DNA from 2 places in the Paraburkholderia sp. JPY465 genome. Region 2 is predicted to be linked to the other one. Evidence: riboswitches for the same ligand, from Rfam matches in the RefSeq annotation. Region 2 holds a riboswitch; the other holds the start of a gene.
What was found. A riboswitch is a leader RNA that binds a small molecule or an ion and turns the genes downstream of it on or off. The one in region 2 is predicted to bind cobalamin.
Positions count from the first base shown of each region.

Region 1: it holds a riboswitch for cobalamin, as region 2 does, so the genes downstream of both, QFZ94_RS26675 (TonB-dependent receptor domain-containing protein) here and cobA (uroporphyrinogen-III C-methyltransferase) in region 2, are expected to answer to the same signal.

Region 1 is NZ_JBNDMT010000003.1:2,606,841-2,610,244, forward strand. It holds gene QFZ94_RS26675 (TonB-dependent receptor domain-containing protein) at 1-1,844, opposite strand, end outside; cobalamin riboswitch at 1,935-2,198, opposite strand; gene QFZ94_RS26680 (ATPase) at 2,419-2,778, shown strand; gene QFZ94_RS26685 (cell division protein ZapA) at 2,775-3,089, shown strand; RNA gene ssrS (6S RNA) at 3,168-3,349, shown strand.
Region 2 is NZ_JBNDMT010000002.1:2,681,978-2,685,381, forward strand. It holds gene cobO (cob(I)yrinic acid a,c-diamide adenosyltransferase) at 1-350, opposite strand, end outside; gene QFZ94_RS14480 (cobalamin biosynthesis protein) at 347-781, opposite strand; partial or broken gene cobA (uroporphyrinogen-III C-methyltransferase) at 845-1,570, opposite strand; cobalamin riboswitch at 1,817-2,084, opposite strand; cobalamin riboswitch at 2,165-2,442, shown strand; gene cobW (cobalamin biosynthesis protein CobW) at 2,645-3,404, shown strand, end outside.

The DNA of each region.
Region 1 (3,404 bases), on a different contig from region 2:
TTGTCGATTTGCGCGCTGACGTACCACGCCTTCGTGATGTTGTAGCGCGCCGATAGATTCACGATGCCATAACCGCCGAGGTTGCCGGTGCTGTCTGGACGCGGACCACTGACGATCCACTCGCCGCCGACCCGCCATCCACCGATGCTGCGATTCACCGCGAACGACCCAAAGCGTCGCGCGCGCCGCACGAGGTCGGTACCGCTGTCGAGATCGACCGGGTTCTGCAGCGTCAACGTCGCGCGTACGTCGGTCTTGCCGACATGACCGCTCCACGATCCTTCGAGTCCCTGCACCTTCGCATGGCCGACGTTCTCCGCGAGATAGATGCCGGGGATCGTCTGTACGTAGTTGATCAGATTCGTATAGCGCGTCTGGAATGCGTTCAGACGCATCACGCCGAGCGCATCGGTCGCGTACTGCAAACCGGCTTCGACCGAGTGACTGCGCTCGGGCTGGATCGACGGGTTGCCGCTGATCGGATAGTACAGATCGTCGAAGCTCGGCGCGCGGAAAGCATCCGAATAGCTTGCGGTTACCTTCCAGTGCGACGTGATGTCGAAACCGTAGCCGAGATAGTAACTGTTCGCTCCGCCGAAATCGGAGTACTGATCGCGGCGTACGTTGGCCTGAATCTGGTTGCGGCCGAAGCGCGCGCTGTAGCCGGCGAAGACCGAATCGACGTGACGGTCGGGCGCGGCGAACGTGTCGGAGTCGAGAGTCTGGTCGAGATGCTCGTAGCCGAGCTGCAGCTTCTGGTTCGCGGCGAGCGCGAAATCGTTCTGCCACGTGTACTGGCGATTGTCGGTATCGAAGCGGTCGTCGTAGATGCCATTGGTGTTCGAGACGCTGCGGTCGTCGCCCTCGGCGAGCGTGAAGTGGGTGGTCCACCAGTCGGTCAGCTTGCCGTTCGCGAACACGGACGCCTGGCGAACCTTGCTATAGAGGTTGTTCAGATCGGTCGGCACGCCGTACGCATTGTCGTAGCTGTTGTTGTTGTTCGACTGGAAGTAGCTGACGCCCGCGTCCCACTTGTCGTTGAACTTGTGGCGCAGCGACGCGCTGATGCTCTCGTTCAGATTGCCGTTCGGGTTCGGATTTGCGGCCGGCGCCTCGAGCGGATTGAGCGACGAAAAGCCGTCGCCCTTCGTGCGCGCGAGCGAAATGTTGAAGGTCGTGCGGCCGTCCTGATCGAGCGCGCCGTTCACGCCGGCCGTTTGCGTCTGCGTGTGATAGCTGCCGTAGCCGACAGAAAAATTGAAGCGCGGCGGATGATCGCCGCCGTCTTTCGTGAACACCTGCACGACACCGCCGATCGCGCCCGAACCGTACAACGCCGACACGTTGCCGTTCACGACTTCGACGTGATCGACCTGGTCGAGCGGGATCTGTGCGAGCTGAGCGGAGCCGAGACTCACAGAATCGACGCGCACGCCGTCGATCAGCAGCAGCGATTGTGTCGACGACGCGCCGCGCAGAAAGAGGCTCGTGGTCGAACCGGGGCCACCCGTGCGCGAGATTTGCGCGCCGGGCGCGAGTCGCAGCAAGCCGGGCAGATCGGTCGCGGTCGTGTCGGCGATGTCCTGCTGATCGAACTGCGTGGTCTGCGGGATCGCATCGCGCAACGCTTGCGCGCCGCGCTGCGCGGTCACGACGATCGGCGACAGCACGTTGCCCGACGCATCGGCGGAAGCGGGATTTGACGAATCGGCAACGTTTGCGGCGTTCGCGGTGCTTGCATCCGCAGTGGACGATGAAGACACAGGCTCGGCGCTTTGCGCATGCACGACGAGCGGCAGGCTCGCGAACGCGAGCAGCGTCGCGCGGGCGATGGGGGACAACATGGGATGACATTCCTGTGGATAGCGTGCGCGGCCTGCTTCCCCGCGGGCCGACGCGTCACGAGGCGTCCCCTTGTTTAACGTTTTCGCGGGGGACGTCCCTCTTTTCTGGCCGGTATCCGGGCTACGACACATCGATCCCGCCTTCCCACGCGTGACGCGCAGTGGCACACTCGCAGATTGAACTTCCAACCTTGCGACCAGGACCGACCTGCATGAGCACATCACATGCGGTCGTTTACCGTTGCGGGGGCAGCGCAGGTTCGCGCATCCGGTTTGGCACCGCGCGCGCCCTGCTTCCCGTTTAACTGCGCGCGCCGAAAAGCGCGCGCGGGCACCAGAGTGCGGGAAGTGTAGGAGCGGCTTCGCGGGGCGTCAAGAAACGCCAACCGGAGCGCAATCCGTTCTGTCGAATGCAGGTTATTGTCCGATGGATTGCCGGTCTTTTATCTTATGGTCGACGACACGACTCGCAACGAACCTGCACGAAGCGATGCTGTTACGTCTCGAAACGAGACAATTGTCGGAACCTGTAATATTCCGCGCTAAAATGCGATGTCTTTAGAGGACGCAGCACATGCTCACCGAACTCGAATCACTCTCCCAGAACATCGGCAAGCTGATTGCGATCAGCCAGCGCCACAATGAAGCGCGGATCGCGCTCGAAGAGCAGCTCGCGCAAACGCGTGCGGAAGTACAAGCCACGCACGCAGAACTCGCGCAATTGCGTGCCGAGCGCGACGCACTGCAAGCTGAACGCGACGCGCTGTCCGCCAAGATCGACGACGCTCAGGTGCGCCTGAATGCGATTCTCGAAAAATTGCCGCGCGCACGCGCGAGCAGCGAACCGGATAACCAGCTCGATCTGCTCGAGTCCGCCCAGCCCGAACACGAGGAAGCGGCAAGCGACGTGAGCCGACACGGAGAAAGCGCATGACCACCAAGCAGATCGAAGTATCGATTCTCGAAGTACCCTACCGTCTCGCCTGTTCGCCTGAAACGGAAGGCGCGCTGCTCGAGGCGGTCGCGCGCGTCGACGCCGAGATGAAGAAAATCCGCAGCGGCAGCAATGTGCGCGGCACCGATCGCATCGCGGTGATGGCGGCGCTGTCGCTGGCATCGGAACTGCTTAAGCTGCAAAGCAGCGTGCGACACGGAGAAGCATTTCCTGCTGAAGAAATCCGGCGTACAATGCAGCAAATGAACGAACAATTAGGTACTGTGATTGAGCAGTACAGCATGCAGTAAGCAGTAGTTGACTCAATAGCAGGCCGGTTTCGAACCGGTCACTTGTTCAACGGTTTGTGTTGTAGCTTCATCTGTTTAGCTTCCCTGCCTGGTTCGCCAAGGTCATATATTCCTTGAACCAATGCCATGTGCACGGTTGCGGAAATTTGTAGCACGGGTGTGCGCGTCACTCTGTCTGATGTACCCGAAGTGTTGCTAACTGCGACCAATTCTGAACCCTCGGTTCAGGATGCCGGCCTAGCGGCTAAGGCGGGGACCTTATCTGGAACGGCATCGGACTTCGGTTCGATGCCGTTTTTCTTTGGTCGTCGTTTT
Region 2 (3,404 bases):
CGCCGCGCTTCGTTCCAGCCCTTGCGCGCGGTCGCCATATCGGCTTCGCGATTCTGCGTGTTCCACGTATACCCGTCGCCCATCGTGACGAAATCGCATTGCGCGATTGCGCCGAGGAAATCGCGCTCCGACGTATGCAGCGCGCCCTTGATGAACTGCACGACGCCCAGCCGCATGCCGTGGCCGAGCACCCGCACGGCCATGCCGAACGCGGCCGTGCTCTTGCCCTTGCCCGTGCCGGTGTTGACGATCAGCAGGCCTTTTTCGACGGTCGCGCTGGCCTGCTTCTTTTCGTGGCCTTCGCGGCGGCGCTCGGTCATGCGTTGATGCGATTCGGGGTCGGTTTTCATCGAAGGTCCTGGTCTTGAGGGGCGGGATGGAAGGGCGCTACGTCGCCGGGTGCGGTGTCGGTCGCCGCCGCAATTGCAATGGTGATACCAGCGTGCGTGGTCTTGGGTACGACCAGACGTGCGGTTTGCGCGATTGTCGCGGAGACCGAAGCTGCTGCCGCCAGTAGCGCACACGGTTCGCACACACCGTCGACACCAAGATGCGCGCGCGCGGCCGCCGACGGCGCCGCGACCGGCGCGGCCGCGATCTGCTCGCGGCTGAACAGTTGCAGCGGCAGTTGATGGCGTGAACAGAATTCGAGCAGACCTGCTTCGTTGCCTTTGGTGTCGATCGTCGCGATGGTGCGAATCCGCTCGAAGGCATTCGAACCGAGTGCTGCGCGCACGGCGGCTTCGATGTCGCCGGCATCGCTGTGCAAGCGGCAACCTATGCCGACGCTTAGCGTTTTGAGCGCGCTCGCAGCTTGTTCGTGATCGACTCGGCCGTCGCGGTTCGCCGCTTCACGTGCAAGCGCGAGCGAGGCCACGCCGCCGATCACGACGATCGCCGGCGAGCCGAGCCCTGCGCGCACGACCGCCTCGGCAAACTCGCGCAGCGGCGCGAGCACGTGACGCTGCTCGGGCCGCGTCGCCGATTCGATCGCCGCACAGGGTGTATCGGCGGACATGCCGGCCGCGAGCAACGCGGCGACGATTTCGCCGAGCCGCCGCATGCCCATATAGATCACGATCGTCATGCGGGTCGCGGCGAGCGCGGCCCAGTCCGGTTCGCCGTTGCCGGCGCCGTGGCCGGTGACGAACACGACGCCCTGCGCGTAATCGCGATGCGTGACCGCGATGCCGAGCGTCGCGGGTGCGGCGATGCCGGCCGTAATGCCGTTGATCACGTCGACTTCGATGCCCGCCGCCTGCAGCGCCTGCAATTCTTCGCCGCCGCGGCCGAACACGAACGGATCGCCGCCCTTGAGCCGCGCGACGCTGCGTCCCGCGCGCAGATGCCCGAGCATTTGCGCGACGATGTCCGCTTGCGGCGTCGACGGATGGCCGCCGCGCTTGCCGACGTACACGACTTGCGCGTTGGCGCGTGCGAACTGCAGTACGTCGGGATTGACCAGATCGTCGACCAGCACGACATCGGCCTGCGCGAGCGCACGGGTGGCCTTCAGCGTCATCAGTTCGACGTCGCCGGGACCGGCGCCGATCAGCCAGGCGCGCGTCATCGCGGCGTGCATGGCGCATGCCATGCGGAGATGGGAGGAGAGGAGCGGCGTGCGACGGTGCACGCGGCAGTGAATATAGAGGTCATGCAATACAGCGAATCCAGGCGCGGCCACTCATGCGGCTCGCGGCGGATTCTTCAGAGAGAGAACGCCACGAAACGCGCGATGCCACGTTTCTACGCCTTCACATCCGTTCCCCGCGGATTCCGGCGGCCGGCGGCGCAACCTGATGCACGGGTGCATGCGGCGCCGCCTCCGCGTCTGGCCGGTATCCGGGCTGGCGGCCTCACGCGTTTCGCCTTCCCGTCCTTGTTTGCGAATCTGCGGATTCGCGGGGCAGTGGCATCAAAAAACGCATGCGCGGCACGGTGGAATCGAAGCTGGATCGAATCGCGCGCCGCAGGTCGCTTACCGTTGCGGGGACAGCACAGGTTGAACGCGCGACGCGCTGCCTGTTTCCCGTTTAACTGCACATGCGAGTGCATGTGCGGGCACCAAACGCGCGCATACGATAGCACATGGCGCCTTGCCAGATAAGCCTCGGCGACGCTTTCCGGCGGCCTGCGTTCCTTGACTGCGCATGCCCGGGGGCCTACACTCGCACGCACTTTGGGTGCTCGCGTGCGCGTTCGTGCGCATGCAGTTAAACGGGAAACAGGGAGCCATCTGCGCTAGAGCGGCTAACCTGTGCTGTCCCCGCAACGGTAAGCGAAAAGCGGTTCCGGGTTGATAGCCGGGCACCGCGGTGCCGGCTTCGATGTCCTCGCGCAAGGTCGCGTCGACATATCACCACTGGACGAGAAACCACTCGGCCGGGAAGGGGAAGCGGCGCTTTCGCCAGCCCGGATACCGGCCCGAAGAAGCAGAACGACCGCCGCGGGGATGCGGCGGCGCGTTCATGACCTCAGTTCCGTTTTCTGTATTTCCGTTGTCGCGGCAATGCCGTCGTTCGTCCCCGTGTCTGGTGATCGCTGGTACTGTGCGCGTGATTCATTCGCTCCGTTCGCCAGCCGATGCCGACCGATGCGCGGACTTTGCGGCAGACCGATGCAACGCAAAGGGATGGACCTCACGATGCAAACTCAATTGCGCAAGATTCCCGTCACGATCGTCACCGGCTTTCTCGGCAGTGGCAAAACGACGTTGCTGCGGCACATCCTCAAGCATGCGGGCGGCAAGCGCATTGCGGTGATCGTCAACGAGTTCGGCGAACTCGGCATCGACGGCGAAATCCTCAAGGGCTGCGGCATCGGTTGCGATGAAAACGGCGTCGAGACCGAAGGGCAATTGTATGAACTCGCGAACGGCTGTCTGTGCTGCACCGTGCAGGAAGAGTTTTTCCCGGTGATGGAAAAACTCGCGGAGCGGCGCGACGAACTCGATCACGTGTTGATCGAAACCTCGGGGCTCGCATTGCCGAAGCCGCTCGTGCAGGCGTTCAACTGGCCGCAGATCCGCAACGGCTTCACGGTCGACGCGGTGGTGACGGTGGTGGACGGCCCGGCCGCCGCAAGCGGCCAGTTCGCCGAGAACCCGGTCGCCGTCGATGCGCAGCGCAAGGCCGATCCGAACCTCGATCACGAGTCACCGCTGCACGAGCTGTTCGAAGACCAGTTGTCGGCCGCCGATCTGGTGATTCTGAACAAGACCGATCTGATCGACGACGCGCGGCAGCACGAAGTGGAAGCCGCGATCCGCGCGGAGATTCCGCCGCAGGTAAAGATCGTGCGCGCGCAGCAGGGGCAGCTCGACCTGCATACGCTGCTGGGGCTCGAAGCGGCGTCGGAGCAGACGATCCACCTGCGGCACGACCACCACGGTTCCGCCGACGACC